DNA from 3 places in the Thiomonas sp. 13-64-67 genome. Region 1 is predicted to be linked to each of the others. Evidence: predicted binding sites of a transcription regulator. Region 1 holds the regulator's gene; each other region holds the start of a gene.
The links. The regulator HrcA, encoded in region 1, represses chaperone genes, less so after heat shock. The targets are predictions, from matches to a motif close to TTAGCACTCNNNNNNNNNGAGTGCTAA.

Region 1 (10,395 bases):
TGTCGGCCTCGGCGGCGAATCCCTGCTCGTCCAGCCACGCGGCCAGCGGCGGGCTCAGGCTGAACTCGGCGCTGATCTCTGCGCGCTGCGCCCCCGCGCGCACCACACTGCTGTCGGCGCGCTCGCCCAGCGCCAGCTTGAGCGCGTCGATCAGGATGGATTTGCCCGCGCCGGTTTCTCCGGTGAGCACGGTGAAGCCCCCCGCCAGATCGATATCGAGCTCGGGAACGATAACAAAGTCGCGCAAATGCAGATGCAGCAGCATGGCTCAGTGGGAGGGGGCCGATTCAAGACTCAGTTCAGGATTCATCGGGCACTTCATGCCAATGAAGTTTTCGGCGCAGGGTGGAGAAATAGCTCCAGCCCGGCGGGTGGAGAAACACGCAGCGATGCGGCGCCTGCCCGATGCGGATGCGGTCGCCGCCGATCAGTTCGGCATAGCTCTGCATGTCGAAGTTCACGCTCACGTCGCGCGGCGTGACCACCTCGATCACGATATCGGCGCCGCCCGGCAGCACGATGGGTCGGTTCGACAGGGTATGCGGCGCAATCGGCACCAGCACCACGCCGTCCACACTGGGGTACAAAATGGGCCCGTAGGCCGATAGCGCATAGGCCGTGGAGCCGGTGGGCGTGGCGACGATCAGGCCGTCCGCCCGCTGCACATACATGAAGCGGCCGTCCACCTCCACCTTCAGCTCCACCAGCCCCGACGCGCCGTTGCGGTTGACCACCACATCATTCACCGCGATGGCGTTGAAAATGGTCTGCCCCGCGCGCTCCACCGCGCCGCTGAGCATGGCGCGCTCCTCGCGCTCGAAGTCGCCGGCCATCAGACCGTCGATTGCGGGCTCCCAGTCGCTGTCGGCGATATCGGTCATGAAGCCCAGCCGTCCGGCGTTGATGCCCACCAGCGGCACGCTCAAAGGCGCCAGTCTGCGCGCCGCGCCCAGCATGGTGCCGTCACCGCCCAGCACCACCGCCACCCAGCCGCCCTGCGCGGTGCGCTCGGCCAGCTCGCTGCTGCGCAGCACCGGATAAGGCAGCTCGGTGTGCTGCGCGGTGAGCTCGCCCACCCACACATCCACCCCGGCCCGGCTCAGCCGCGCGGCGATCTCGCCAAGTTTGCGCTGCGCCTGCGGCGCCTGATATTTGCCGATCAGCAAGACCTGCTGGAACACGGTACGGGGCATGGAGTTCTTAGGTGAGGCACGGCGGAGAACACCGCCCTGACGGCAAATTACAGCACAGGCGCAAGTCCAGCGTAGCGCGTTGCGCCCGCGCGCCGTCTGCGGCCTAAAATTTGCGCATGGACGAACGCGCCCGACTGCTGCTCAAAACCCTGATCGAACACTACATCGCCGACGGTCAGCCGGTGGGTTCGCGCACGCTGTCGCGCGCTTCGGGGCTGGAGCTGTCTGCGGCCACCATCCGCAACGTCATGGCCGATCTCGAAGATATGGGCCTGATCGCCAGCCCGCACACCTCGGCCGGGCGCATTCCCACCCCGCGCGGCTACCGGGTGTTCGTCGGCGCCATGCTCACCGCCCAGCCGCAGATGCCAACCGATCTGCTGCCGCAGACGCTGCAACAGCACATCGACACCGCCCCGCCGCAACAAGTGATGATGCGGGCGGCACAGCTCATGTCCAGCCTGTCGCAATTCGTCGGCGTGGTGCTGGCGCCGCAGCGCAGCGCCGCGTTTCGCCACATCGAATTTCTGCAGTTGAGCGAACATCGCATTCTGCTCATCATCGTCAGCCCCGAGGGCGATGTGCAAAACCGCATGCTGCACTGGCCACACGCCCTCAGCCAGAACGAGCTCAACACCGCAACCAACTACCTCAACGCCCATTTTTCCGGCCTGAGTTTCGAGCAGGTCGCGCAGAAACTCGGCAGCGAAGTCGAACACCTGCGCAGTGAACTCGTCGCCCTCATGCAGGCCGGCGTGCAGGCCGGCAGCCAGGCGCTGCAGCAGCCACAAGATCAAGTGGTCATCTCCGGGCAACAGCAATTGCTCGGCATCGGCGACTTTGCGGGCAATCTGGGCAAGCTGCGCCAGCTCTTCGATCTGTTCGAACAAAAAGCCCAGTTGCTCAAACTGATGGACGCCTCCGCCCGCGCCGATGGCGTGCGCATTTACATCGGCGGCGAAAGCGAGGCTGTGCCGTTCGAAGAACTCTCCGTCATCACCGCACCCTATGCGGCCGACGGCAAAGTGGTCGGCACCCTCGGCGTCATCGGCCCCACCCGCATGGCCTACGACCGCATGATTCAGATCGTGGACATCACCTCCAAGCTGGTGGGCAATGCGCTGAGCCAGCGGTAGGGCCTGTTAACGCGCCGCCGCGGCGGCTCACCGCACCAGCAGCACCGGCACCGTGGTGGACGCCACCACCTTGCTCGCCACAGACCCCATAACGAAGCCCTTGAGCGCCGAGTGGCCGTGCGTGCCCATGATGAGCAGGTCGGGCTGCAGACGCGTCACCTCGGCGGCGATCTGCTCGGCCGGGTCGCCCACCACAAAACGAGACTCGAACACCAGCCCGGCCTGTTTCAGCACGCCTTCAGCGGGCGCCAGCGCCTGCGCGCTGACGTCGCAGTAATACTCGTCCAGCGTGGCCTTGCTGAGCTGCGCGCGCGCCAGCGGCGTGCCGATGGGCAGCGCCACCGTGAGCAGGGTGATGCGCGGCGGCTCCTTGTATTGCCGCACCTGCTGCACCAAAACCTGCGCAGCCCGCGCGGTGTAAGTCGATCCGTCAACCGGTAGAACAATGTGCATTGGGCAACCCTCCTGTGCGGGCATTATGCCTGCCGCAACACGACCGCTCCCCGGCCTTTTTGCGATTTATACAGTCGAAAAAAAGCCGCCCGAAGGCGGCTTTCAAGGCAGTTGCTAGAGCAGCTTGCGCTGATCAGAACTTGTGACGGATGCCCAGGGCGAAGCCGCTGGACGATTGACCAGCAACACCCAGGTTCGCAGTGGAGGAATCGCCTACAGCCAGTGCCGTATTGGTGTCGTTGCTGATGTGCGAGTATGAGGTGTACAGGTTGGTACGCTTGGATAGGGAGTAGGTGTAACCGATAGCGTATTGCTTGGCCGTATTGTTTCCAGTGTCAGGGTTGGAAATCGTGTCCTTGACTTGCCCATAAGAAGCCAGCACCGCACCTGCGCCCACCGGGACGGAAGCGCCTAGCATCCATACAGTCCGCTTGCCGCTGGAAGCATCAACCTTCAGATCCTGATATAGACCTGTAACCTTGGCGATACCGAAATCATAGCCGCCAGTTACTTGCCAATGCTTGTCTGCGTTGCCGCTAGACGAATTCGCAGTCAAGCCATTGATATTGGTGATGCGCAAATAATCGAGCGTCGCGAACATCGGGCCGTTTTTGTACGCGCCGTTGAGTTCCCAGGCCCGGGTGGTGCTGCCACCTTGTGCCAGATTAACCGTTGCCGAGGTAGGAGCGAAAGAGTACACCGCAGTGCCAGTAAAGCCCATGAGATCAGGCGACACGTAAGCGACTGTTTGGTTCGCGCGTTGCACACTGCGCACATAAGAGATGTTGTCGATGTTGCCCGTCAAACCAGCGCCAAACGGGTCAGCTGCGATTTCATCGTTCCACAAAGGAGTGTTCATACGGCCTGCAACAACCGTACCGAAACCGCCGGTCAGGCCGACAATCGACGTGCGCTGCATGAAGCCGCCGCCGCTGCAGTAGCCATTCGAATTGCCGCCAGTGCCGTTGATGTTTTGATTGGTGCCTGCTGCGCAGAAACCGGTTTCAGCTTGGAAAATCGCCTTCAGACCGCCGCCCAGGTCTTCCGACCCCTTCAAGCCGATCCGAGAGGAGGACTGGCCGCCGGAATCCAGGCCCGTTGAAGACACGGTGCCCGTGCCCGACGAAGGCCGCAACCCGGTGAAATGGGTGACGCCCAGGTCGATGATGCCATAGAGCTGAACATTGCTGCCTTCTGCAAAGGCGCTGCTGGTAAAAGCGCCAACCACAGCCAGCGCGATGAGTGATTTTTTCATGATGGTTGCATCTCCAGGTTGTAAAGGGCCGACCGTGATGGCCGGTAAAGAGACGGGCTGCAGAGTTTTGCTCTGCTGTGCCCAGCTCGTCGCAGACCTAAAGCATTCCGCTTCCGAGACCTCAACAATTTAACAGTGCATCAGCGGCGATGCATATGGCAAGAGCAATTACCTCAGGTTTTTGTTGCCCCACAACAACAAAAAACAGCCCGCGGGCGGGCTGTTGAGTGCAGTCTGGCCGTCACGCCAGATTAGGTGATGCCCGCCAGAGCTGGCGGGCTGTCAGTCTCAGAACGAATGCAGAATGCCCACAGCGAAGCCGTTGGAGCCTTGGCCAGTGACACCCGCGCTGAAGTTGGTCGCGTCGTTGACGGCCAGTGCGGTGCCGGTGCGATTTGCGCCAGCAGAATCGTTGCTCATATGCGCATAGGAGGTGTAGAGCATGGTGCGCTTGGAGAGGTTGTAGCTGTAACCAATGGCGTATTGTTTCGCCTTGGAGGTGCTGAGTGATGTGCCCGTAGGTGCCAGCGACGTGCCGTATTGGCTGTACGACACCATCACCGCACCGGCGCCAACCGGCACGGTGGCGCCAAGCAACCAGGACGAATCGTTACCCGAGTAGTAGTCGGCGGTGCCGCGCTCATAAATGCCCGAGAGCTTGACCACGTTCAGGTCGTAAGAGCCGAACAACTGCCAGACCTTGTAAGCGCCATCGGCCACTGTGCTGCTAGGCGCAACGGTGACGTTGGTGACTTTGCTGTAGTTAGCGCCCACGGTCGCCGACCCGAAGGCATAGTTGCCGTTCAAAGACCACAGCTTGGTGGTGTTGCCGCCCTGGACTAAAGGAGCCGTTGCTGAGCCGTCGTTGAACGAGTAATCCGCCTGCACAGTCAGGCCAGACAGATTGGGAGAGATGTAGGTGATGGTTTGATTGCTGCGCAGTAGATAGTTGACTGCTGCACCTGAGGCATTTCCACCTTCGCCGCTCGGGCTAAGGCCATTAATGCCTAGGCTCAAGTTCGAGTACGCACCGGTAAAGCCCGCCTGGAACGGATCGTAGTTGACCTCGTTGTTGAACATGCTGGTGAAGTAGCGGCCCATCTGCACGGTACCGAAGTTGCCTTGCAAACCCAAAAGCGTGGTACGGCCCATGAAGCCGCTACCCGTACAGTAAGCAGAGCCGCCTGTGCCAGTCTGGTTGGTGCCCGCCGCACAAAAGCCGGTTTCCGCTTGGAAAATAGCCTTCAGGCCGCCGCCCAGGTCTTCTGTGCCCTTGAGACCGATGCGCGAGCTAGCGACCACGCCAGAGCTCAAGCCGGTATAAGACGCCGTACCACTTTTGCCTGAGGTGTCAGGTTGGCCGTTCACGGTCGGCGCCAGACCAGAGTAATGCGTCACACCCATATCGATAATGCCGTATAGCTGCACGCTGTCAGCCGCGAATGCCGAGCCCGAGAAGGCACCGACCACGGCCAGGGCGATAAGGGATTTTTTTGCGAAACCTTGGGTTTTAGTGAAACTTTGCGTTTTCATTCTGTGCTCCGTTAGGTTTGAAGTGTTCCGCTTCTCGACACACTCTCCAGGGCGATGTCTGAGCGGGCGGGGGAATGAACATGCAAACATTGATGTCATAGCATGCGTGTTAGAGATTTGATCGCGCTTGATGATTGTCCTCAAGCTTTTTTGCGGCTCTGGCCCAAAGTGTCATCAAAATGCAACATTGCAGACAGGCGCTGATGCGGCGGTCATTCCTGGGCCAACTCGACGCTGAAAGTCATCGTCGCCGTTTTTTCCAGCATGGCGCTGGCCGAGCAATACTTGGTATGCGAGAGCTCGACAGCGCGGCGCACCATGTCTTCGCGCAGATTCACCCCTGTCACGACAAAGTGCAGATGAATGCGGGTGAACACCTTGGGGTCGGTCGCGGCGCGCTCGGCCTCAAGCCGCACGGTGCAGCCGCGCACATCCTGCCGCCCCTTCTTGAGGATGTAAACCACGTCGTAAGCGGTACAGCCGCCGGTGCCGGCGAGCACGACTTCCATCGGCCGCGGCGCGAGGTTGTGGCCGCCGGGCTCGCCCGGCGCGCTGGCCGGGGCGCCGTCCATGCGTAGCGTGTGGCCGGTTTCGGTGTGGGCGGTGAAGGCCATGCCGTCGTTGCCTTGCGCGTCTTTTCCTTCCCATTGCACGGTGCATTGCATCGATGTTTCTCCTGTTTCCCAGGGGACCTACAATTGTTTGCATGGCTACCGTGACCTTAGACACGCACAAATTCATTCGCAAATTGCGCGAATCGGGCATGCCCGACGCTCAGGCCGAAGCGGTGGCTGATGCTTTTCGCGAAGCGCAAGGTGAGGCGGATCTGGCCACCAAACCGGATTTACGCGAGCTCGAACTGCGGCTGACGATCAAAATCGGCGGCATGCTGGTGATTGCAGTCGGCGTGCTGGCTGCAGTGCTGAAATTGCCTTAAACCCGAATTTCTTTGACTCGCGTCAATTTCGATGTGGGTGACATAGACGCGCTAAGGCAGATTCCCGCCAAAATTCAGAAAACTTCAATTATTTTTCAATGACTTACGTATCGAATAAGTGAATGCTTATTTAACAATACCATGATGCACGGATGGGCTATGCAAGATACATAAGCATCCTCTAATATTGCATCACGCGTCGAGTTTGACGCACCAATTGTCTCCTCCACCTCCTCCTTTGGTGGATTCTTACCCGGGCCGATGTTCATCATCCGCCCGGGTATTTTTTTGGCCGGTTTTTCATAGCGCCCAAGCCAGACCTGCGACGGCGATGTAGCGCAGGCTGCGGCCGAGCAGCATCCACGCGGCGCAGGCCCAGGCGTTGATGCGCAGCCAGCCGGCCACGACGACCAGGGCGTCTCCAATGCCAGGCACCCAGGCGAGCACGGTGATGGGCGCGCCCCAGTGGCGCACTTGCGGCGCCCAGCGCCAAGCGTCGGGGGTCTGCCAATGGCGCACCCAGCGGCCGAGCGCGTAGGTGGTCATGCCGCCGAGGGTGTTGGAGGCTGTGGCGACGAGCACGGCCAGCAGGGTGTGCTGCGGCTGGGCGGCAATCACCACCAGCAGCACGGCTTCGGAGCTGAAGGGGATGAGGGTGGCCGCCGCAAAGCTGAGCGCCGCCAACACGTAAAGCCCTCCTGGCCCGGAGGCGGACTGCAGCAATTCATGCCACAAACCGAGGGAGGCGCCGGCCCAATCGGGCGGCATCAGCACGGCCATGCCTGCAAGGTGCGATCAGCGGGGTTCATAGAATCGGCTTTTTTGCTCTGGGAAGATCCAAATGGCCGCGAAGCATACCGACTATCTGCAGCGTATTTTGAACGCACGGGTGTATGACGTGGCGATTGAATCGGCGCTGGAGCCTGCGCGCAATCTGTCGCGCCGCCTGCACAACAAGGTGCTGTTCAAGCGCGAAGACACGCAGCCGGTGTTCAGCTTCAAGCTGCGCGGGGCGTACAACAAGATGTCGCGGCTGACCGAGGCCGAACGCAAGCGAGGGGTGATTTGCGCGTCGGCAGGCAATCACGCGCAGGGCGTGGCGCTGTCGGCGCACCGGCTGGGGTGCCGTGCGGTGATCGTGATGCCCGCCACCACGCCGAAGGTGAAAATCGACGCGGTGCGCGCCTTTGGCGGCGCCAGCGTGGACGTGGTGCTGCAGGGCGACAGCTATAGCGACGCTTACGCCCACGCCCTCACGCTGCAAGACAAACAAGGGCTGACTTTCGTCCACCCCTTCGACGACCCGGACGTGATTGCGGGCCAGGGCACCATCGGCATGGAAATGCTGCGCCAGCACCAGGCGCCGATTCATGCGGTGTTTTGCGCCATCGGCGGCGGCGGGCTGATCTCGGGGGTGGCCGCTTACATCAAGGCGGTGCGACCGGAGATCAAGGTAATCGGGGTGCAGACGGTCGATTCCGACGCCATGCTGCGCAGCGTGCAGACGGGTCGCCGGGTCACGCTGTCTGAAGTGGGGCTGTTTTGCGACGGCACGGCGGTGAAGCAGGTCGGGCGCGAGACCTTCCGCCTGGTGCGCGATCTGGTGGACGATTTCGTGGTGGTCGATACCGACGCGGTGAGCGCCGCAATCAAGGACGTGTTCGAAGACACTCGCAGCGTGCTGGAACCCTCTGGCGCGATGTCGGTCGCGGCCGTCAAGGCCTATTGCGCGCAGCATCAGCTCAAGGGCGAAACCCTCGTGGCCGTGACCTGCGGGGCGAATATGAATTTCGACCGCCTGCGCTTCGTCGCCGAGCGCGCCGAGGTGGGCGAGGCGCGCGAGGCGCTGTTTGCCGTGACCATTCCTGAAAAGCCGGGCAGCTTTCGCCGCCTGTGCCGGCTGGTGGGCGCGCGCAATGTGACCGAATTCACCTATCGCATCAAGCGGCCGGAAGAGGCGCATGTATTCGTCGGCCTGACGGTCAACGGCCGCGAGGATGCGCAGAAAATGGCGCAGACTTTCGAGCGCGCAGGCTACGGCGTGCTCGACCTGACCGACAACGAACTGGCCAAAGTGCATGTGCGCCACCTCGTCGGCGGCCCCGCGCCGCGTGGCGCGCAGGGGCAGAGCATGGCGGAAAACGAGCGCCTGCTGCGCTTCGACTTTCCCGAACGCCCCGGCGCGCTGCTGCGCTTTCTCGACGCGCTCAGCCCGGACTGGAACATCAGCCTGTTCCACTACCGCAACCAGGGCGGCGACAGCGGCCATGTGCTGGTGGGCATTCAGGTGCCGCCCGCAGATAAAAAGGCGTTCAGCCAGTTTTTGCAGCAACTCGGCTACCACTACACCGAGGAAACCGACAACCCGGTGACGCGGTTGTTTTTGAATTGAAAGCTCCCGCCTGTGCAAATCGCTCAGGCGGGAGTTTCATGGTTTAGCCGCGCTCAAGAGGCGTAGTCGAGCACCGGCTTGGGCAGTTTGATGAGGAACAGGCGCGAAGGCGTCTCCCACGGTTTGCCGCGGATGATGCGATAAGTGTAAGCGCCCGGAGCGGTGCACTTGCCCGTACCCGCCAGGATCTGGCCGCTGGCGTCCATTTCGCAATCGTCACCTTTGAGGATTTCGCCATTCGGGCCGACGATTTCCGCCGCAAGGCCGAAGTCGTTGTCGTTGGCCACAGCAATCGTCTGTGCGTCCACCAGGGCCATGCCCTCGGTCTTGCCGGACACCCAGCCAAAGCCGCTGCCTTCGACCATATCGAACAGCAAGGTCTTTTTCACCGGGATGATGCCGCCGTCGGTCAGCGCCTTGAGCGAAGTCTGATACTCGGGCTCCAGGCCGTTGATGGTCTTGCCGGTGAGGTCGGTCGCGCCGCTGAGATCGATGATAAAGATCATGTTGTGATCTTTGCCATCGGCTTGCGTGCCGCGCTCGATGATGAGGTAGCGGTTGTCGTCGAGCGCCACGAGGTCGCCGATCTTGGCATCCTTGTTTTTGCTGTAGGGAACGGCCCCGCTGGCATCGGTGAGGGGATACGCAAACATGCGGGTGCCGCCGCCCGGCTGAATTTGCACCAGGCGAGTGAACACCGCTTTGGTGGTTTTCTGCGTTTTGCCGTTGCTGTCTTTGGCGTCATCCATTTTGAGAATGCTCTGCACGCCGGCCAGCAGATTGCCGTTGGGTGCAAGGGCAATGGCTTCGATGCCGCGGTTGGGCTGGCGATACTTGACGATGTCGGGCAGGCCGCTGCCGGGCGCCAGCTTGGTCTCGATCCGGCCGCTGGCGGCGTTCACCTTGAACACGAAGGGGCCGTACTCGTCGGTCATCCACAGCGACTTGCCATCGGGCGTGGCCACCACGGCTTCGGGATCGATGCCGTGCACGTCAAATGCGATGCCGTCCTGCGCGTTTTTGAGAATCTGCAGGGTGTCGCTGACCGGCGTTTCACCCGTCGATCCGACCGTGCCCGGAGGAATGGGGCGGCCGCTCATCGCAGCGCCGTCGAGGTCCTTGAGCGGGGTGGTGCTTTCCAGCGTGGCGCGACGGTTGCCCTTGCCGGTGCCCACAGTCACCACGCCAAACTCGGGATTGAATGCGGGCGCGGGAAACGACTTGGTCGCGGTGGTGCTGCCGTCGGCGTTCTGCAGGTCGGGTGAATCTCCGTTAGGGCCGCGATCCGTTATCACCCAGAACTGCACATTGCCCTGCTTGTCCATGCCCTTAAGAGCCAAACCCGAGCCCAGGCTGATGGGGAAGCCTTTGGGGAACTCGGCCTTGATGTAGTTCTGATTGCCGGGATAGGGCACGTTGAACCGGCTCTGGCTGCCGATGGCGTACTTGCTCACGCTGAGCTGCGCGCCCTGCGCCGCGCCCGCGCCCTGGTAAGT
Region 2 (10,395 bases), on a different contig from region 1:
CGGGCCGCAGGAGCAGGTGCAGGCGCTGGCCAACGAGGTGCTCAAGCACCAGTGGAAGAACCCGTCCGGGTTCGCGGGTTACGGACAGGCCGCGCTGGCGGCGCTGTTCGTGCTGATTTCGGGCTATCTGGTCTTCGGGGTGATGCGCCACCGGCGCCAGCCGCCCAAGGTCTGAGCGGCGGCGCCCTGCGCAGCCAGGCGACAGCGGGCGGCCGGACGATTTCTCCCCATCAAGGTTTGCGTTTCAGGGTGAGGACGGTGTAGGCGCCGTCGATCTGCTGCGCGCTGAATTCCACCGTGTCGCCGGCTTTGAGGCCATCGAGCAGGGCTTTGTCGCGCACCCGGTAGTTCATGGTCATCGCGCCCATGCCCAGCGCGGGGATGGGGCCGTGGCGCAGGGTAATCTTGCCGCTTGCGGCGTCGATTTTGCGCACCACACCTTCGGTCTGGTGTTCGCCTTGCGCGCCGGATGCAGCGGGCTGCATCATTTGCATGTGTTGCGCCATGCCTTCGGGGGTGGAATGGTCGTGGTCAGCGTGGCTTTGCGCGGCCAGGACGGGCGTGCAGAGTGCTGCGGCCAGGGCGAGAAGGGAGCAGGTTTTCAGTGACTGGTTCATGGTGGGTTCCTTTGCAGGGGTTGAGGAAAGAAAAAGGGGATAGGGGCAGGGCAGGGCGGTCAATGCGCATGCTGCTGGGGCTTGCGCACTTGCAGCGTGTCTTGGGTGGCTTGGGGTTCGGTGGGGTCGGTGCGCGCGGGCGGCAGGTCGGCGGTGGGCACGGCGTGGGCTTGGGTGCCGGGCGGCATGCGGTACCAGCCAGGGTCGCGGTAGTCGCCGTGGGCGAGGTCGTCACGCACTTTGAGCACGCTGAACATGCCGCCCATTTCCACCGAGCCGTAGGGGCCGCGGCCGGTCATCATGGGCAGGGTGTTGTCGGGCAGGGGCATGTCCATCGTGGCCATTTCGGCCATGCCCTGGCTGCCCATCGCCATGTAATCGGGCAGCAGCTTTTGCAGCGCGGGGGTGAGATCGCCCTGCTGCACGCCGATCATCGTCGGCACGCTATGGCCCATGGCGTTCATGGTGTGGTGCGATTTGTGGCAGTGGAAGGCCCAGTCGCCAGGGTTGTCGGCGATGAACTCGATGGCGCGCATCTGCCCCACGGCGATGTCCACCGTCACTTCGGGCCAGCGCGCGCTCTTGGGCACCCAGCCGCCATCGGTGCCCGCCACTTCGAACACATGGCCGTGCAGGTGAATGGGGTGGTTGGTCATGGTGAGGTTGCCCATGCGGATGCGAACGCGCTCGCCGGTGCGCGCCACCAGCGGGGCGATGCCGGGAAAGGCGCGGCTGTTCCAGGTCCAGAGGTTGAAGTCGAGCATGGTGTTGACCTTGGGCACGCTCGACCCGGGGTCGATGTCGTAGGCGTTGATGAGAAAGGCGTAGTCGCGATCGACCGCCATCTGCCGCGGGTTTTTGGGATGGACGATGAACAGGCCCATCGCGCCCATGGCCATCTGCACCATTTCGTCGGCGTGCGGGTGGTACATGAAGGTGCCGCTTTTGCGCAGCTCGAATTCATAGACGAAGGTCTGGCCGGGCGCGATCTGCGGCTGCGTCAGCCCGCCCACGCCGTCCATGCCGTTGGGCAGGATGAGGCCGTGCCAGTGCACCGTGGTGTGCTCGGGCAGTTTGTTGGTGACGAACAGACGCACGCGGTCGCCTTCCACCGCTTCGATGGTGGGGCCGGGGCTCGAGCCGTTGTAGCCCCAGAGCTTGGCCGTCATGCCGGGCGAGATTTCGCGCACCACGGGTTCAGCGACGAGGTGAAATTCCTTCACCCCGTCTTTCATGCGAAAGGGCAGGCTCCAGCCGTTGAGGGTGACGACCGGGTTGTAGGGTCGCCCCGCCTGGGGGTGCAGCGGGGCGGCGGTCTCGGCGCTGTTGTATTGATGGGGTTCGGGCGCGGCGGCCAGGGCGTTGCGGCTGGCGGCGCCTGCGGCGACGAGGGCCGCGGCAGCGCCGAGAAAATGGCGTCGGGTATTCATGGTGTGAAAGTCCTGTGGGTCAGTGGCTGGTGACGGCCGGGGCGGCGTTGGCGGAAGCGGAGTCGGGCAGGGCGCCCGGGCCTGCGTCCACGCCAAGCTGGGCGGCTTGCCAGGCGGCGTCGGCCAGCCAGTAATTGCGCTGCGCGGCGATGGCCTCTCGCACCGCCTGCACCTGCACCTGCGCGGCGGCGACGAGCTGAAAGGTGCCGATGAGCATGCCGTTGTAGCGAAGCTGGCTCTCATCGAGCACGGTCTGCGCCAGGGGCACGATCTGCTCGCGGCTGAGGCGCTGCTGCTGCCACGCGCTGCCGCGCAGGGCGTCGGCCTCGCGCAGTTGCGAGGCGGCGCGGCGCGCGGTGGCGATGGCGCGGTTGCGCGCGGCGAGCACGCGGTCGGCGGCGGCGCTGCGGCGGGCGTCGCCCAGATCGAACAGCGGCAGCGGCAGGCTGAGGTCGAAGCCGTTTTGCGGCGGCGCGTCGCTATACGTCTTGCGCAGGCCGCCGAGTTCGACATGCTCGATCAGGCTGGTGTGGCGTGCCAGCCCCGCAGCTTGTGCTGTGGCTATGTAGTCGGCGCGGGCGAGCTGCACGTCCAGACGCTGGTCGAGCGCGGTTTGCAGCGCCATCGGCGCGGCTGCGCTCGGCTGCTTTGGCACCTCCGGCAGTTGCGTCGGCAAAGCGAGGCGGGCGGCTTGCTCTGCCGACAACCCCAGCACCTGCACCAGCGCTTCGCGGCTTTGCGTGGCGGCCAGTTCGGCGCGGCTCAGGCGTAGCTGGCTGTCGGCGGCGAACAGGCCTTGCTGCGCCGCGTCGAGCTTGGTGAAGTTGCCCGACTGCTGCATGCGGTCAGCCAGAATGGCGGTGGCCTTGGCCGCTTCCACCACATCGCGGTCGTAGGCGGCAGTTTGCTGCGCCGCCACGGCGCGAACCCAACTCAGCCGCGCCTGCGCCGCCGTGCGCAGCACCGCGCGGGCGAGGCTGAGCCGAAGTTGCGTCTGCTGCGTGTCGTTCAGGCGCGAACGCGTGGGCAAGGTGAGCAGATCGAGCAGGCCGAAGCTCAGACTACGGGTGATTTCCACTCCGCCGCCTCCGATGAGCAGGCGCTCGAAGCCGAAAACCGGGTTGGCCAGCCGGGCGTTTTGCGTGGAGTCGGCCGAGTCGGCCTGCGCCTGCGCGATCAGCCCCTGCAATGCGGGGCTGCCGAGCAGGGCGATGCGCACGGCGTCATCGGCAGACAGGGGTTTGGACAACAGCGCGTCGATCTGGGCCTGCGTGTCTTGCTGCTGCGCGGGGTCGCGCATCAAGTGCAGCGGCGTGCCGGTATGGGGCAGGGTAATGACGTTGACGGCCTGTAGCGACTGCCGGGTTTGCAAGGGCGCGCAGGCTGCTAGCAACGCGGCTGCGGCCAAGGGGGCGAGCCGCAGCGCCCGCAGGCGTACCTGCGGTCTGGGTGGGTTCCACATGAATTGACACCTCATTCGAGCCGCGACAGCGCGCGGCGACACGATGCGCAGCGCAAGTCTGGCGACCCGCGCTGCAACCGGGACTCAAACGGGGGTCAGGCTCTGGGAGGGCGCTGCAGGGTGCGCAGATCGGCGCTGTGCCACGCGGTGTTGGCGGTGGAGGGGCACGAGTGCTGCGCGGCGTCGGTCAGCAGCAGGGTGAAGGCCGGGGGCTGAGCCACAGCCAGATGGCAGATCACGCAATGCTGGTGATCGTGAGAGCTGCAATCGGCTGGGGCGTTGACGTGGCAGCCCGGCATCGCGTCTGAAGCGTGTTGCTCTGCCGCCAGCGAGTGCAGATCCGCCATTGAGGCCATGTCATTTGAGGTCATCTCATGCGCCTGCGCCTGCGCCGTGGTCTGGGCCGGGGTTTGCACTCCGTCGCCCAAATTCATGCTGACCTGCGCCCAGCCGCGCAGAGGCAGCAAGACGAGCAGAAAGACCAGAATGGGACGCAGCAAGCGAGACATGCAACAAAGTCTAACCTAAGAATTCGCAGGCACACTGCCGTCATCAAACCCCCCATAGAACGTGCGGAAAATGGGTTTCCGCCCCGGCCCGGCAGGGAACTATTGGTCATTAGCACTCTCTCACTGTGAGTGCTAATATCAAACACAAACAGGAGGATTCCATCCATGACCCACACTCAGTCAGCCGCAATCGTTCTGCGCCCGGCCCAGGTCGATGGCGCATTTCCGCTCGCCTTGCCCAGTCTGGGCAATCTGGACGCCTACATCAGCGCCGTCAACCGCCTGCCCATGCTCAGCGCGGAAGAAGAGGCGCGGCTGGCGCGCACCTGGCGCGAGCAGGGGGACAAGGACGCGGCGGGCAAGCTGGTGCTGTCGCACCTGCGGCTGGTGGTTTCCACTGCGCGGCAATATCTGGGCTACGGCCTGCCGCATGCCGACCTCATTCAAGAAGGCAATATCGGCTTGATGAAGGCGGTCAAGCGTTTCGACCCGGCGCATGGCGTGCGGCTGGTGAGTTACGCCCTGCACTGGATCAAGGCCGAAATTCACGAATACATCCTGCGCAACTGGCGGTTGGTGAAAGTGGCTACGACCAAATCGCAGCGCAAGCTGTTTTTCAATCTGCGCTCGATGAAAACGGCCAACGCCGGCATGAACGAGGCGCAGATCGACGACATGGCGCAGGCGCTCAACGTCAAGCGCGAAGACGTGATCGAGATGGAAAGCCGCATGGGCGGCGCCGACATCGCGCTCGACCCCACGGTGGAAGATGGCGAAGAGAGTTATGCGCCCATTTCCTATCTGGCCGACAACACGCAGGAGCCGATGGCCGTGCTCGAAGCGCGCAGCCACGACCGGCTGCAGGTCGAAGGGCTGGAAAACGCGCTCGAACTGCTCGACGCCCGCAGCCGCGCCATTGTCGAGCAGCGCTGGCTGCAGGTGAATGATGACGGCAGCGGCGGCAAGACCCTGCACGAACTGGCCGCCGAATACGGCGTGTCGGCCGAACGCATCCGCCAGATCGAGGTGGCGGCGATGAAAAAAATGCGCAAGTCGCTGGCGGAATTTGCCTGATTCGTTTGCTTGGTTCGTTTGCCTGAATCTGTCGTCGCACCGTCTAAAAAGCCCGCAGGTGACGGGCTTTTTTTGATGTTTGTGTGGCACGCGCATCAGCGCCAGCGGCGCACGGCCTGCCGCAGCGCGGCCCATTGCGTTTTGCGCTGGCGGGCATCAACTGGCGGGGCGTAGCGCCAGCGTTCGAGTTGCATCAGGAGCGCAATGGCGGCGTGCGCGGATTGGGGCGGGAGGCTGTCAGCGCCCAGTCGGGCAGGGTCGATGCGGCCCGCCAGAGTGCGCGGCGGGGTGGAGGGTTCACTGTCGATGCCGACCTGCTCCAGCTTGCCGCGCAGCAGGGCGTAGGTCTGCGTCCAGGGATCGTGCCTGCGGCGCTCCAGCGCCAGAAACGCGCCGCCGATGGCGGTGGCCACCAGCAGGGTGGCGATGGCCAGCGCGGCCAGGGTGGCCATGTCGGGTTGGTGCAGGCCGAGCTTGTTCAGCAGATCGAGCTGGCGCTGGCTGCCGTAGTGCAGCACCCACTGGTTCCAGGTGTTGTTGAGCGCGTCCCATTGGTTGCGCAGTTGCAGCAGCAGCGCGGCGCCGCGCGGGCCGAGCGCGGCCACGCCCAACAGGGGCTCGCGCGAGGCCAGGGTGGCGCCGCTGCGGTCGATGCGCGCCGGGTCGACCGCGGCGGTGGGGTCGGCGCGCACCCAGCCGCGTTCGGGCAGCCAGTATTCGGCCCAGGCGTGGGCGTCGCTTTGGCGCACCACCCAGGTGTCGTCCACCGGGTTGAAGCGGCCGCCCTGGTAGCCGGTGACGATGCGCGCGGGAATGCCTGCTGCGCGCATCACCACGACGAACGCCTGCGCGTAGTGTTCGCAAAACCCGGCGCGGCGGTCGAACAGAAATTGGTCCACGCCGTCGCGCCGGCCGTAGGTGCCGGGGTTGAGGGTGTAGCGGAAGGGTTGGTTGCGAAACATCTGCAGCAGGGCTTGCGCAACGAAGGCGCCGCCCTGTCCGGCCGCCTTGGCTTGCGCGGCGAGTTGCCTGCCCAGAGCCACGCTGCGCGGATCGAAGCCCGCAGGCAGGGCTTCGTCGGCGCGCAGGGCGGGGCTGAATTGCGTGGGGCCGTAGCGAAACTGCGGTGACGACTCGACGGTGTAGCGCGAGAGATGGTCGAGCGGCCGCCCGGTGATCAGTTGCAGGTCGGGCAGCCACTGCACCCGATATCCCTCGATCTCGGGCGCGGCCACTGGCGCGTCGAGCGCGAAGACGAAGGTCTGCTGCGTGGGCTGCAGGGTGACGGTGTAGCGCACGGGCGGGCCGATCAGGTGCAGATCGGCGGGCGGGGTGAGGGTGGCGCGGTCGCGCTGGCGCGGGTTGGGCAGCCACACGCCGTTGTCGAACACGCTCAGCACCGGGCCGCGCCAGTAAAGCTCACGGTCGGGCGGGCGCGGGCCGTGGAACACCACGCGGAAGGCGACCGAGTCGTCGCGCGCCAACTCGGCGATCTGCCCCGGTGACATACTGGCCGACAGCCCGGTGATGGCCTGCGCGCCGCTTTGCGGCAAGGCCCACAGCGGCGCGCTCAGGCGCGGAAACACCATGAACAGCACGACCATCGCGGGCGCGCCCAGCGCCATCATCTTGAGCGCGGTGAGCAGCGACTGCCGCAGCGGCGGCCGACCAGCGGGCAGATTGGCGTTGACCAGCGCGGCCAGCATGCCCCAGGTGGCCAACACCATGACCAGGGCGGTACCCAGCGATTGCGAGAACAGAAAGTTGGCCGCGATGGTGAAAAAGCCGAGGAAGAACAGCACATGGGCATCGCGGCGCGAGCGCATCTCCAGGGTCTTGAGGCCGAGCAGCACGCACAGCAGCGCGACTCCGGCATCCCGCCCGAGCACGGTGTGGAAATCCCACAGGGTGATGACGACGGAGAACAGCAAAATGAGCACCAGCACGCCGCGCCCGGGCAGCGGCGCACTGCGCCAGGCCAGCGCCGCACGCCAGGCCAGCAGGCCGAGCACCAGCGCGCTCGTCCACCAAGGCAGATGGACGAATAGCGGCAGCATCAGCAGCAGCGACACGCCGAGCAGGAACAGGGTGTCGCGCGCATCGCGCGGCAGGGCGTTGGTGCGGTGGGTCCAGCGGGCCAGCAGCGTCTGGCTGGGGTTGGACTGCATCACGACTTGGCTCGCGTGGCGGCGCCCGAACGGGGCTGCAACAGGGGGCCGGGATGCAGCGCGAGCAGGCGCAGGCAGGCGGCGCGGTGCGCGGCGCCGGTGGCTGGCCTGATTTGCTGGCCGCCGAGCTGCAGGCCGTAGGGCGTGCCGGTGCGGTCGGCCGCCAGCACCCAGGCGCACAGCCGCGACAGCCGGGCTTCGGTGTCGAGCTGCACGGGCAGCGTGGCGAAGTCGAGCCAGAGTTCGGCGCGGGCCTGGGGCTGGGCGGTGTCGCGGCTGATGAGTTCGTCGCTGCGGGCGAATTTTTTCCACAGCACATGCCGTAGCGAATCGCCGGTGCGGTAGGCGCGTACGCCATCGGTTTCGCCGCCGCCGCGCGCAAGCGCCGGGCCGTTGCCTGGCGTGGGGCGGGCGGGCGGCAGGGGCGGGGCGGGATGCTCGGCGGCGGGCAGCACGAGCAGTTCGATCTGCGGCTGCCAGCGGCTCCAGGCCGTCCAGACGCCTAGCGGGTAATAACTTTCGACGGTGAGCAGGGGCCAGGCCAGCAGGCCGCGGCGCGGCGGCGTCCAGCTCAGGGTGAGGGAGGTTTCACTGTTGCGGGCGCAGTCGGCGTAGGCCCAGGGGTAAGGCGGGCTGGACGCCTTGCGGCGGGCCTTCTTCTGGGGCGCGGGCGGCGTAGCTTGGGTGCCTGCCGGGCGCAGGGCCAGCCCCCAGCGGTCGCGTGCGCCGCCTTGCAACAGCAGGCCGAGACGGGCGCTCTGGCCCTGGTGCAGCAGGCCTTCGGGCGGCCGCGCGGTGAGCTGCAAGCCGCGAAGATTGTTGTGGGTGACATGCATGGCCATCATCGCGCTGCCCGCCAGCAGGAAGGTGAGTAGATAGCCGAGATTGAGCTGGTAGTTGATGCTCAGCACCAGCAAGACCAGCAGCAGCAGGGCGAAAAACCAGCCGGTGCGGGTGGGCAGGATGTAGACGTTGCGGTGGGTCAGCCGCGTGCTGCCGCCGGCCGGATGGCGCGCTAGCGCCCAGGCATCGAAGCGCTGCGCGAAGGCGTCGCGCAGGGTGTTCGACGCGGCGGGCGGGGGCAGGGCGGTATCGGCGGAGGGTGGCATGATCACGGCTTGGCGCGCGGGCCTTCGGGCCTTACACCGGGACGTGTTCCAGCAGCGATTGCACCGCCTGCAGCGAGGCCGCGCGGTTGACCGTGGGGCTGTCGAGGGTGCGCAAGCGGTGCCCGGCAACGAATGGCAGGACTTGCTGCACGTCGTCGGGAATGAGGTAGTCGCGGCCCTGCAGCAGCGCCCAGGCCCGGGCGGCGCGCAACAGGCCCAGACCGGCGCGCGGGCTCAGACCTTCGATGAACCAGCGCCCGTTGCGCGTCTGCGTCAGCAGCTCCTGCACATAGTCGAGCAGAGCGGGCGCGGCATGCACGGCCTGCGCCTGTCGCTGCAGCTCGATCAAGCGCTCGGGGGTTAGCACCGGTTGCAGCTCCGCGATCAGCTCGCGCCGGTCGCGGCCTTCGAGCAGGGCGCGTTCGGCGGCGCGGCTGGGGTAGCCCAGCGAGATGCACAGCAGAAAGCGGTCGAGCTGCGACTCGGGCAGGGCATAGGTGCCGAGCTGGTCGAACGGGTTTTGGGTGGCGATGACGAAAAATGGCTCGGGCAGGCGGCGCGTCTGTCCGTCCACACTCACCTGGCGCTCTTCCATCGCTTCGAGCAGGGCGCTTTGCACCTTCGGCCCGGCGCGGTTGATTTCGTCGGCCAGCAGCACCTGCGAAAAAACCGGGCCGGGGTGAAACACGAACTCGCTGCGGTTGCGGTCGAACACCGAAATGCCCAGCAGATCGCCCGGCATGAGGTCGGAGGTGAACTGCGCGCGGGCGTACTGCAGCCCCAGCGTGGCGGCCAGGGCATGGGCCAGCGTGGTCTTGCCCACCCCGGGCAGATCTTCGATCAGCAGATGACCGCTGGCCAAGAGGCAGCACACGGCGAGTTCCACCTGTGGGCGCTTGCCTTTGATAATGGTTTCGAGCTGGTCGAGCAGACTGGGCAGGGCTGGGGTTTTCACGAGCGGCGGAGTGGGAGGCGACAGCGCACTATGCTACGAGGACGACGTGCATGCCCCCGAATCTGGGGATATGCCGCAGGAGACAAGAACCATGACGACCGGCTTTTACACCCATGCCGACTGCACCCTGCACGAAATGGGGGCAGACCATCCCGAATGCCCGCAGCGCCTCGCCGCCATTGAAGACCGGCTGATCGCCGCGCAGATTGCACCCTGGCTCGAGCGCCACGACGACGCGCCGCCCGCAAGCCTCGAGGACGTTGAGCGCGCGCATTCGGCGCTGTATGTCGCCGATCTCAAAAAACGCGGTGATTTCGAGCAGGGACATGAGTGGATCGACGCGGACACGATGATGAATCCGCATACCTGGCAAGCCGCGCTGCGGGCCGCCGGTGCGGCCATCAGCGCGACCGATGCCGTCATCGACGGTCATCTGCACAACGCCTTTTGCTCCATCCGCCCGCCCGGCCATCATGCCACTCGCGATCAGGCCATGGGGTTCTGTTTTCTCGGCAATGTCGCCATTGCCGCACGCCATGCGCTCGATGTGCGCGGGCTGGCTCGCGTGGCCATCGTCGATTTCGATGTGCACCACGGCAACGGCACCGAAGACATTTTCCGCGGCGATGAACGGGTGCTGATGGTGAGCTTCTTCCAGCACCCCTTCTACCCCTACAGCGGCGCGGAAGGCGGGCAGCCGAATATGGTCAACGTCCCCGTTCCGGCCTACACCAAGGGCGACGGGGTACGCCACATTGTCACCGAGCAGTGGCTTCCCCGACTGCGGGCATTTGCGCCGCAGATGCTGTTCATCAGCGCCGGCTTCGACGCCCACCGCGAAGACGATATGGGTCAAATGGGCCTGGTGGAAGCTGACTACGCCTGGATCACCCGCCAACTGGTGGACTTTGCCGAGGCGCAGTGCGAAGGCCGCATCGTCTCCTGCCTGGAAGGCGGCTACAACCTTAGCGCCCTCGGCCGCAGCGTGGCCGAGCACGTGCGGGTGCTGGCGGGGCTGGATTGAAAAAGGGCGGTCATCAAGACCAACGGCCGATGGGTGGAATGCCTGCC
Region 3 (10,395 bases), on a different contig from region 1:
CGTAGTGATACGCCCCTGCGCTAGCCGTACCCACCACATAGCTCGCCCAGTTCGACGCTGTAGGGTTAGTCGTCGTATCGACGGCATCCGTGGTGGTGAAACCCCCGTCAAACAGCTGGAGGCGCTGGAAATTTTGATAGTTTTGTAGCTGGCCGACAAATTCACGCGGCATCCAACCCCACGCGAGTTTGCCCGTCTGGGAATCGACCGCATACAGAAAACCGTCGTTGCTGGTGAACAACACCAGCTTCTGGCGCCCGCTCTCATTCCGCGCGAAATTCACATACCCGCCAAGCCCCCCTAAGTACTGGTCTGATGGTGGGGCCAAATACTGCAACTGATCATTCGGGCTGAAGCTCCCGAGCATCCAGTTGAGCTGTCGCCCCGCAAGATAGGAATATCCGCTTGGCCCGGCAGGGTAGGCCGGGGAGGTGGTGTCTCCTGTCGTGTTGTAGGAGGGATCCCAGGTGTAATAAAGAATGGTCTGAATATTCGGTATCGCTGGGCTGGCCGCGGTGAATCCGAAAGCCGCTTGGTCAGAGTAGGTGCCTGAAGCTGCGCCCATTTGTGCAAGAGTCGCAACAGAGCGTGCCGTTCCACTATTTGCCGACACGGTGGAATACAGATTGGCCTGCCGATTCGCCGCCGTCATGAGTCCGTATTGCGGATCGCCCACGTCCCAAAGCGCAGGGCCGCTTGCCGTGCCGATGGGGGCACTGGCGCCTGTGGTCGGTGCAGCAACGGTGCGGAAAGCCTGAACATGCCCGGCTAACTCACCTGAGTTGTTGTTGGAGGTCGCGGTATAAATCAGCCCACCAGCTGGCAGGCGTGACGGCGCCACTGGTGCGGATACGTTGATAGTGCCGAAAATCTGTGCGGCGATGCTTCCCAGAGCTGCGTTGAATGCGCTCACATTATTTGCCGGGTATTCCGTCCCCGTGCCACCGGCAATGGCCATGGCGTTGAGGGCGTAATTGGCTGCGGGATTCGCGTTGGCGTCCACACCCGCGCCAAGGCCGACGACATAGGTCTTGATGCCCTTTTTGTTCAGCGCCTGAATGGCGGTGATGGTGTCGATCAGCGCTTGGTCATTGGTCTTGCTGCTGTCCAAGCCACCCTGGGTCTGACCGCTGGGAACGTTGCCGCTATCGTCGTTGATACCGTGGTTGGAGTCGCCTGCAATGCCATAGAACGCGGCATTGACCCCATAACCCTGTCCCGCAGCGCTGCCCAGCGGCGGCCAGTTATTGCCGTTCAAGTCCATCGTTGGCAGGCCATCCGTCACCAAAATGACGTATTGACCTGCGCAAGAAGCGGTGAGATTACTCAACACATTGCCCGCGCCCTGCACCAGCCCCGCCGTCGGAGACTGATAGGCCAGCGCCTTGATCTCGCTGGACGATGAATTGTTGGTCTCTGGCTTTAACGCTGTGGTGAAAGGCGTCAGTGCCGTGTTGACTGCAGATGTGCTGGGATTTGTGCCCAGATTGGTCATGGAAACGACCTGGTTGCCGCCGGTCGCGTTGAGGCTTTGCACGTAGTAGCCAAAGCCGCGCTGGGCATAGACCACCTGAGGCGAGTACGGCACATAGCCAGCATTTGTCGGACTGGTGCCAAAGTTGCCATATGTGCCTTGTTTGGGGGAAGTGCTAGCGTAGGAAACGTAAATCGAGCCGTTTTCGTAGTCGTTAAGGCTGAAATTTGGTGGATAGGGTGACGCCGGATTGGGCCCGTTGTATGACACGAATAGTCCTGAGTTCCCATTCGAATAGAGCACGTCGTTCACGTTCGGGTCGTCGCTAGAGGCGCCGATCTGCATGTATTGATTGCCTGACAGCGTGCTGGCAGCGGAACTCGCGCTGCTGCCATACAAGCCGGATTTCGACAAACTAGTGCAGTAACTCTTGACCGAAGACGAGGCGCTGCCGTATTTGTAACAGGGGTTATTGACCCAGCGCGTGGGTGGGGGGGAGGCATTCGGATTTGCTGCATTAAAGCTCTGGTAAGCCGCGTAGCTGGTGAAACCGTTGGTCGGCAGACTGTTGGCGAAAGTGAAACCGCCGCTCGGTGACATGTAATACACCCAAGTGGTGTAAAGGCTCGTCCCCGAGGTTGAATAGTCTTCCAGCGCAAAGTCCATGCTGGGGAGATACTGGCTGAGCACCGAGGATAGACCGGCCTTGGCCACATTCAGTCGGCTGGCGCCGTTGTCCACCAGGGTGCCGTTGTTGTTGTAGGTATAGGGCGCCGAGGCGGTCTGGCTCGGGGTCATCGGCGGTGTGAAGCCGGAGGGCACTGAGTAGTTGACCGGCGAACTGCTGTTGTACAGGCTGGTCAGGCCGCTGGAGAGATTGCCCGATCCGGTCATGATGGCGCCGCTGAGGTCGCCGTCCATCGACTGCGAGTTGCCGATGGCGATGACGATTTGCGGGCGGTCAGGCGTACCGGTCGTTTGGGCCTCGCTAGGTGCTGTGGCAAAGGGCGAGAGCATCAGTGCCAAAGAGACCGAGAGAGAGACTGCTGAACGGATATGGGATTTCATGATGCTCACGAGCAAAGTTTGAACAGGGCTTCGGTGTTGGCTGCGGTGACGTTGTTCGCTTCTATCGTGTGAATGAAGATGTCGTAGAAGGAGCAGCCTGCGGAGTCTGGGGGTAGATTGGCAGACACGACAAGAGCCCAGGCATGAGCAGACGTTCCTGCCGGGAGGGGCACCGAATAGGCGGTTCCAGCGTTGATCGCTTGCGTCCAGTAGGTCGCACTGGGGGTTGGCCACCAAGCTGCAGTGCTGTTTGAGGGTGAGGAAAACCAGGCGGGCTGCGGTGAGATGTATTCGAGAGCCACACCGCCCGCGTTGTTCGAGGCGTTGGTTAGCGTTTGCTGAATCACCCGCAGGGCAATGTCGCTGGCCTGTACGTCCTTTTGCCGTTGCACGGTATTGCCAGTCATCACGGTTTGCAGCGCCGCGCCGCGCATGGTGAACAACACGCCGAATAAGAGCACGAGCAGGGTGATGAGGGTGAGCAGCAGCACATAGCCTTGCTGCTCAGGGGACCGCTGGGGTTTGCGCTGCAAGGGCGCTTTCAGCGCGGCCATATTTGATTCCTCACGGCAACTTCCGACTGCAGCACGGAAAATCGATCATTTGCGTATGCGCTGGGCACGTTATAAGGCTTGAAACTGTCAGAGGCCACGGGCCCGGTGCTTGGCAAAGTTGCTGTTGTCGGCATGATGTTGATTGCGCTGGGGGCGTTGTACTTGGGGTCGCTGTGCAATGTTTTGGAAATGATTCCAAACAGCACGCTACGCACGCTGCCCGTGAAGTGATTGCTCACCACGTCACTCCAGTTCAGGTAATTGGTAATTGCGCCTGAGTTGGTTTCATCCACGCCAAACAAGATCTGCAGGCTCACCACACCTGCGGCGACGGGAGTTGGGGGTGTGATGATTTGGTCATTAAGCGCGTTGATTTCGCTTCGCATGAGCATGGGATAGTTGCCCGCAGTTCCCGGCGCAGCGCCTGGATTGGACAGGGCGATGTAATACACCACCAAGATCCGATCTTTGTTGGCCGGGTCATGAAAGGGGAGATAAAACCGTGTCGGCGCCGGAAAGTAGGCGTTGGAAAGATCGACGCCATTGGCCAAGAATTTCTCTGATTGCAGTGCGGAATTGAATCCGCTGTAACCGTTGCTTGGAAACAGGGTTGGGTCAAGGCTGTTAATCGGATTTGGTGTCTGAGTGTTCGCAGCGCCCACGATCGGCACGCGGATGCAGACCCATTGAGGGGCCTGTTGGCCGTTTCTCAGAAAAAAGCGCAAGTAACCCACCATGCCGCCATTGATTCCGGTGACGCTGTTCAGCGGTAGTTGTGTCGTGACGACAGGTCCACTGTTAGTTGATCCCTTATTTGGGGCGGCATTCACCAGGGTGCTATTGATTAAGGTCATCGCCGCGCCGGCTGGCTGCGGAGCCACGCCGCTTTTTGCCACGTAAATGCTGAGCATGTCTGTGGGTGTGGCGGTGTAGGAGGTGGGTGCCAGCGCGGGCTGCGCGCTGGCCGTGGGCAGCGCCGGGGATGTGGTTTGCGATACGGCCGACACGGGGTACTGGTTGAACACACCGGGCATGGCCCCTGCGTTGTCGTAGGCCAGTGTGGCACTGCATGCGGGCTGTACGCCGCCCAGCATGAAGCCAGCATTGCTGAGGTCGCGGGTGACGAGGTTGAGCGCGGCGCGGGCCTGATCGTCACGCTGCGAGACGTCCGACATCTGGACGTTCTGCTTGGTCAGCGATGATTGCACCACCAGGATGGCGATGGAAAAAATCAGCCCGATCACCAGGGCGATCATCAATTCGACAAGGCTCAGGCCGCGCTGATGTGTGGCCGTAGAACGCTGGCAGAGGTGTCGCATGTCAAAACCCCAGCTGGAAGTTGTAGTTCTGTGTGCGCAAGGCGTTGCCGCTATTGGCGCCCCCGACGTTGCTCCACTGGATTTGCAAACCGAGGCCGCAGGAAGCGGCACTGCAGGCGTTGCCTTGCGCATCGGGGCCGGGGGTGATGGTGACCTTGGCATTGGGCAGCATGGTTGCGGGATTGCTGAATACATTGGCGAGAAAGGGCTGTAACGCTGGCGGGGCAGAGCCCGACGTGCTCGATGTGTAGGTAGAAGTGCCTGCCGCCAATTGACCGACTACCGCTGGGTTGGCTTGCACCAATGCCCAGAATTGGTTGCCGAAGGCAGCGGTGTCGGTGGCGTATTGGTTGCTGGTGACGGCAGGTACGGCCAGGCTGTAAAGCGAGGCGATGCTGAGCATGCCTAAACTGAAAACGACGATGGCGACCAGCACGCTGATGAGCGACATCCCGGCCTGATGCATTGCGGCGCGGGCAGGGGCGGTGAATGGGCGGATCATGATGCGGTGTTGGCGTTGAGAATCACACTGCCCGAGGCGAGTACCTGCAGCGTCCAGGTCTGGCCTTGCGCAGCGGTCACGGTGATGGTGGGCGCCGTGTTGATGAAGCCTTGGCTATCGAAAGTGAGCGTCTGCGTGTTGCCGCCGGTGATGCTGCAGGTAATGCCCGGGTAGCTGGCGGCGATTTGGCTTGGCGACATCGAGTGCTCTGCAATCACCGTTCCGCCCACACTGGTGCTCCAGGTACAGGTGTTGTTTGCCCCAAGGGTGATGGTGACCGGCTGCTGCGTGGTCACCGCCTGATTGCGTGCCCAGGCCACGTCTTGGGGAAACTTGTTGACCAGCACCGAGGTTTTGCCGGAATCGACCATGCTCACCAGATTGGGCACGACCATCAGGCCGAGCAGGGCGGCGATGGCGATGGTCACCATCATTTCGATGAGGGTGAACCCCGTCTGACGTGACTTGATGAGGGACATGTCAGGTGTTTCCGGATTGATCGCGCGCCCAGCCGTTCGATGAGGTTCCGGCTGGTAGAGGCGGCGTGGTGGGAGGCGTGTTCACCCCGGGCGGCATGACCCAGCCAGAGGCGGGTACGTTGGTGGTGTATTTGTTGCCGTCCTGATCGATGGCGTAGCTGGGTGCGACGAGGCCGCCCGTCGGAGTGGCGGTGATGGTGAAGGTAGTCGCCGTCAGGGTGGGGCAACTGAACTGGTAATCCTTTCCGGCGGGCGGTGTCGCGCAGATGGGAGCGCCAACATAGGTGCGGTTGTCCTGGTAGTACTGCTGCAGGGCCACGCTCATGCTGGAGAGGTTCGAGAACGCCTCGGTCAGCTTGCTGCGAGTGACGTAGCTGGTGTAAGCCGGAATGGCGATGGCCGACAGAATGGCGACGACCGCCACGACGATCATCAGTTCAATCAGGGTGAAACCGCGGTTGCGCTGCATGGATGGACTCTCCTTGCGTGCATTGTGGAATTGCTTTGCACAAACTGCCGCAGCGAGCCGACGAACGGTGTGAATCTGGCGACGAACGGTCGATTCTTTCCAATATTTACCGGATGTACATTTGGTGACACGGTTGGGTGGGCACTGAGGCGGCGGGCGACCTCTCGGCGGACTTCTTGGCGATCACCTCCGCTTGCAGGGTTTGTGCGCTGGCTCTTGAAACCCGAAAGTCCGTCCCTATAATTAGCACTCGTTGAAGGTGAGTGCTAACAACGGCTTCATCGCACTGTCATGTACGCGCCTTCAAAATGGGTTTCTGGCCGTCGGTTCCGGGCATCGTCCGGGAGGCGGTTTGTCATTGGGCTCCGAGCAGGCGCCCGGTTTTCCACAAACTTCAGGAGATTTGCATGAAATTGCGCCCTCTGCATGACCGTGTCGTGGTCAAGCGTATCGAACAAGAAACCACTACCGCCTCGGGCATCGTGATCCCGGGCAGCGCGGCGGAAAAGCCCGATCAAGGCGAAGTGCTGGCCGTGGGGCCGGGCAAGCATGACGACCAGGGCAAGCTGGTGGCCATGGCAGTGAAGGTGGGCGACCGCGTGCTGTTCGGCAAATACGCCGGTCAGACCGTCAAGGTCGACGGCGACGAACTGATGGTGATGCGCGAAGACGACCTGATGGCCGTCATCGAGAAGTAATTCACGTCATTCGCGTGATCTGATTCCTGCTTCAACTGCAAATTTACGGAGAATTTCAATGGCTGCAAAAGACGTGATTTTTGGTGCGGACGCCCGCGCCCGCATGGTGGAAGGCGTGAACATTCTCGCCAACGCTGTCAAGACGACCCTGGGCCCCAAGGGCCGCAATGTGGTGCTCGAGCGCTCGTTCGGCGCCCCCACCGTGACCAAGGACGGTGTGTCCGTGGCCAAGGAAATCGAGCTGAAGGACAAGTTGCAGAACATGGGCGCGCAGATGGTCAAGGAAGTCGCTTCCAAGACCTCCGACAACGCCGGTGACGGCACCACCACCGCCACCGTGCTGGCCCAAGCCATCGTGCGCGAAGGCATGAAGTATGTGGCCGCCGGCATGAACCCGATGGACCTCAAGCGCGGCATCGACAAAGCGGTCACCGCGCTGGTCGAAGAGTTGAAGAAGGCCTCCAAGCCTTGCTCCAACACCAAGGAAATCGCGCAGGTCGGCTCCATCTCGGCCAACAGCGACGCGAATGTCGGCCAGATCATCGCTGAGGCGATGGACAAGGTGGGCAAGGAAGGCGTGATCACCGTCGAAGACGGCAAGAGCCTGGAAAACGAGCTCGACATCGTCGAAGGCATGCAGTTCGACCGTGGCTATCTGTCTCCCTACTTCATCAACAACCAGGACAAACAGGTTGCCGTGCTCGACAACCCGTTCGTGCTGCTGCATGACAAGAAAATCTCCAACATCCGCGACCTGCTCCCCGCGCTGGAGCAAGTGGCCAAGTCCAGCCGTCCGCTGCTGATCATCGCTGAAGACGTGGACGGCGAAGCGCTGGCTACCCTGGTGGTCAACAGCATCCGCGGCATCCTGAAGACCGTGGCCGTCAAGGCACCGGGCTTCGGTGACCGTCGCAAGGCCATGCTGGAAGACATCGCCATCCTGACCGGCGGCAAGGTCATCGCCGAAGAAGTCGGCCTGACGCTGGAGAAGGTCACGCTGGCCGATCTGGGTCAAGCCAAGCGCATCGAAGTGGGCAAGGAAAACACCATCGTCATCGACGGCTCTGGTGTGGCCGCCGACATCGAAGCGCGCGTCAAGCAAATCCGCATCCAGATCGAGGAAGCCACCTCTGATTACGACCGCGAAAAGCTGCAAGAGCGCGTGGCCAAGCTGGCCGGCGGCGTGGCCGTCATCAAGGTCGGCGCCGCCACCGAGATGGAAATGAAAGAGAAGAAGGCTCGTGTCGAAGACGCCCTGCACGCTACCCGCGCTGCGGTGGAAGAAGGCATTGTGGCTGGCGGCGGCGTGGCGCTGCTGCGTGCCCGTCAGGCCGCAGGCGAGATCAAGGGCGACAACCACGACCAGGAAGCTGGCATCAAGATTGTGCTGCGTGCCATTGAACAGCCGCTGCGCGAAATCGTTGCTAACGCCGGTGGCGAGCCCAGCGTGGTGATCAACAAGGTGCTTGAAGGCAAGGGCAATTTTGGCTTCAACGCCGCCAATGACACCTACGGCGATATGCTGGATATGGGCATTCTCGACCCGACCAAGGTCACCCGCACCGCGCTGCAGAACGCCGCCTCCGTGGCGGCCCTGATGCTGACCACCGAGTGCATGGTGGCCGAGGCGCCGAAGGACGATAGCGCACCCGCCATGCCCGGCGGCGGTATGGGCGGCATGGGCGACATGGGCATGTAATTCCAGGTCCCGTTCAGCAGCCTGCTGCAACGCAAGCCCGCCATCCGTAAGGATGGCGGGCTTTTTTGTCATGAAAAACGCATGAAGCTGTCAACGCTCTCGCTAAGATCGTTGCCATTTCGATCTGGGGGCCAACATGCCACGTTTTTGTACCCAATGCGGCACGCAGAACCAAGAAGACGCCAAGTTTTGCCGACAGTGCGGCGCGTTGTTGCCGACTCAGGCCAAGCCGATGCAGCCCCCAGAGGCCGCTGCCCCCCATCCCCAGAATGAGGCGAGCCAGCAAGCCGAGCAGGCGGAGCAACTTCAGGCGGCGCAACTTCAGGCGCAGCGCGATGCACAGGCCTTGAGAGACGAAGAGGCGCGCCGGGCTGAAGAGGCGAGACGGGCCGAAGCCGAGGCCGAGCAGTCCCGGCGGCAAGCCGAGCGACAGGCGCAGGAGGCCGCTGATCGGCAAGCGCAGGCCCAGGCGCAACTGCAGCGCGCGAAGCAGCAGCAGGCGGAGAAAGAAGCCGCCGCGGCTGCGCGAGAAGCCGAACAGACCGCGCAGCGTGAGCGCACGCAGCGCGAGGCCGAGCGCCTTGCCGCCACGGCCCGGTTGGAAGCGGAAATACGCGAGCGTGCACAGGCGGCCCGCGCCGCGCCGCCGCCCCGCAGCAGTGCCTCGCCCGATCAATCGCCTCGATCCGGGCTCGGCCAAGGCCAAGGCCAAGGCGCCCAGCAGCCGGTGAAGGGCAGCAACGCGTTTCTCATCGGCGGTATCGCCACGAGCGTGATTGCGCTGCTGCTCATAGGCGGGGGAGGGCTGTGGTGGTCGATGCAACCTCCGCAGCAAGACAAGACGGGCGCTTCCGTAGGTGCGAGCGAGGCGGCGTTTGCGGCGTCGGCTCCGGCTCAGTCAACGGCGGCGAGCGCATCCCGCACTGCTGCGACCGCGCCTGCCCCAGCGTCGCAGGCCGTGCCGACCACACCGGCGGTGGCGTCGGCGCCGCCTGTGGTCGCACCCAAGCCCGAGCCTGTCGTGCGCAAGCCCAGCACGGCCACGCCTGCTCCGGCGGTGCCGCAACGTCAGGCCCAGCCGGAGACCTTTGCGCCCGTTGCTGCGCCTGCGCGCCCTGCGGCGCCAGCGGCTCAGCCGACGCAGGCCCCCGCGCCCGTCGCAGAGCCCGTGCCTCACGCCGCACCACCCAAGCCGACGGGACGGGTCGAAGCCCTGCGCGCCGCGCTTGCGGCCTGTCAGACCAAGGGTAATTTTTTCACCCAGCAACTCTGCATTCAGGAAACGCGCTGGAAGTATTGCGGCGCGCCGCTGTCGCCCGATCCGCTGTGGGGCAAGATTCCCGAATGCCCAAATTCGTCGGAACAAAACAATCCGTAAGAGCGTGTACCGGGTTTGACCCGACCAAACTTCACCACCGTCCAGGGAGGACATGATGACCGTGAAAACCACCAACAACCTCGGCGTGCTGCTGCGCAGCTACGAGGCGCTGCACAACTGGCGCGCGCTGGCCATGCTGGCGGGCAGCTTCGTGCTCGGCGGGCTGGCGATCAGCGGGGGCGCGGCGGCGGGCATGAGCTCGGGCAGCGCCGCAGTATCGATGCTGATGGGGCTGCTGGGCGCGATCATCATCATCGTGGGCATGAATGCCAGCGGGCTGATGCTGGTCGATCAGGCGTATGACCAGCCGATCCGCGGTTTCGCCCCGGCGTTTCTGGGCGGGGTGCAGGCGGCGCTCTACGTCATCGGGCTGCTGATTCTGCTTGGCCTGGGGTTTGCCGTGATTCTGCTGGCGGCTTATCTGCTGTCGCTGTTCGGCCGCATTCCGGGCATTGGCGGGTTTCTCGGCTTTCTCCTCGGCGGGCCTTTGGTCGTGGTGGTGGCGTTGGCTTACGCCGTGCTGCTGCTCGCCGGGCCGCTGATGATTGCGGCGGTCTGGCATGGCGAGGGCTTCATCGCCAGCCTGTCGCGCGCCGTGGGCATCGTCACCCAGCGGCCGCTGGAAGTGTTCATGCACTTTCTGGTGCTGGGGCTGCTGGTGTTCCCGGCTGTGGCGTTCATCTTTGCCGTGGTGTTCGTGGGCAGCATGTTCGTCGGCGGATTTTTTGCCGCGGGCAGTTTCGGCGGCATGGGCA

Region 2: a site for HrcA is predicted at 4,128-4,154, ahead of rpoH (RNA polymerase sigma factor RpoH). Genes of this name have one in related genera too.
Region 3: a site for HrcA is predicted at 6,109-6,135, ahead of B7X30_RS04205 (co-chaperone GroES). Genes of this name have one in related genera too.

What each region holds. Positions count from the first base shown of each region.
Region 1 covers NZ_NCKP01000022.1:17,958-28,352, forward strand. The annotation lists gene recN (DNA repair protein RecN) at 1-265, opposite strand, end outside; gene B7X30_RS07570 (NAD kinase) at 300-1,193, opposite strand; gene hrcA (heat-inducible transcriptional repressor HrcA) at 1,310-2,329, shown strand; gene B7X30_RS07580 (universal stress protein) at 2,357-2,782, opposite strand; gene B7X30_RS07585 (porin) at 2,916-4,037, opposite strand; gene B7X30_RS07590 (porin) at 4,326-5,570, opposite strand; gene B7X30_RS07595 (OsmC family protein) at 5,783-6,235, opposite strand; gene B7X30_RS07600 (CCDC90 family protein) at 6,277-6,507, shown strand; gene B7X30_RS07605 (YqaA family protein) at 6,808-7,287, opposite strand; gene ilvA (threonine ammonia-lyase, biosynthetic) at 7,349-8,899, shown strand; gene B7X30_RS07615 (esterase-like activity of phytase family protein) at 8,953-10,395, opposite strand, start outside.
Region 2 covers NZ_NCKP01000013.1:1,659-12,053, reverse strand. The annotation lists gene B7X30_RS05130 (tetratricopeptide repeat protein) at 1-175, shown strand, start outside; gene B7X30_RS05125 (copper-binding protein) at 231-617, opposite strand; gene B7X30_RS05120 (multicopper oxidase family protein) at 677-2,047, opposite strand; gene B7X30_RS05115 (TolC family protein) at 2,067-3,509, opposite strand; gene B7X30_RS05110 (hypothetical protein) at 3,605-4,018, opposite strand; gene rpoH (RNA polymerase sigma factor RpoH) at 4,184-5,092, shown strand; gene B7X30_RS05100 (transglutaminase TgpA family protein) at 5,188-7,260, opposite strand; gene B7X30_RS05095 (DUF58 domain-containing protein) at 7,260-8,369, opposite strand; gene B7X30_RS05090 (AAA family ATPase) at 8,401-9,324, opposite strand; gene B7X30_RS05085 (histone deacetylase family protein) at 9,416-10,348, shown strand.
Region 3 covers NZ_NCKP01000010.1:22,457-32,851, reverse strand. The annotation lists gene B7X30_RS04235 (pilus assembly protein) at 1-2,551, opposite strand, end outside; gene B7X30_RS04230 (hypothetical protein) at 2,548-3,096, opposite strand; gene B7X30_RS04225 (PilW family protein) at 3,084-4,415, opposite strand; gene B7X30_RS04220 (type IV pilus modification PilV family protein) at 4,417-4,917, opposite strand; gene B7X30_RS04215 (GspH/FimT family pseudopilin) at 4,914-5,396, opposite strand; gene B7X30_RS04210 (type IV pilin protein) at 5,398-5,865, opposite strand; gene B7X30_RS04205 (co-chaperone GroES) at 6,273-6,563, shown strand; gene groL (chaperonin GroEL) at 6,622-8,262, shown strand; gene B7X30_RS04195 (zinc ribbon domain-containing protein) at 8,399-9,640, shown strand; gene B7X30_RS04190 (zinc ribbon domain-containing protein) at 9,696-10,395, shown strand, end outside.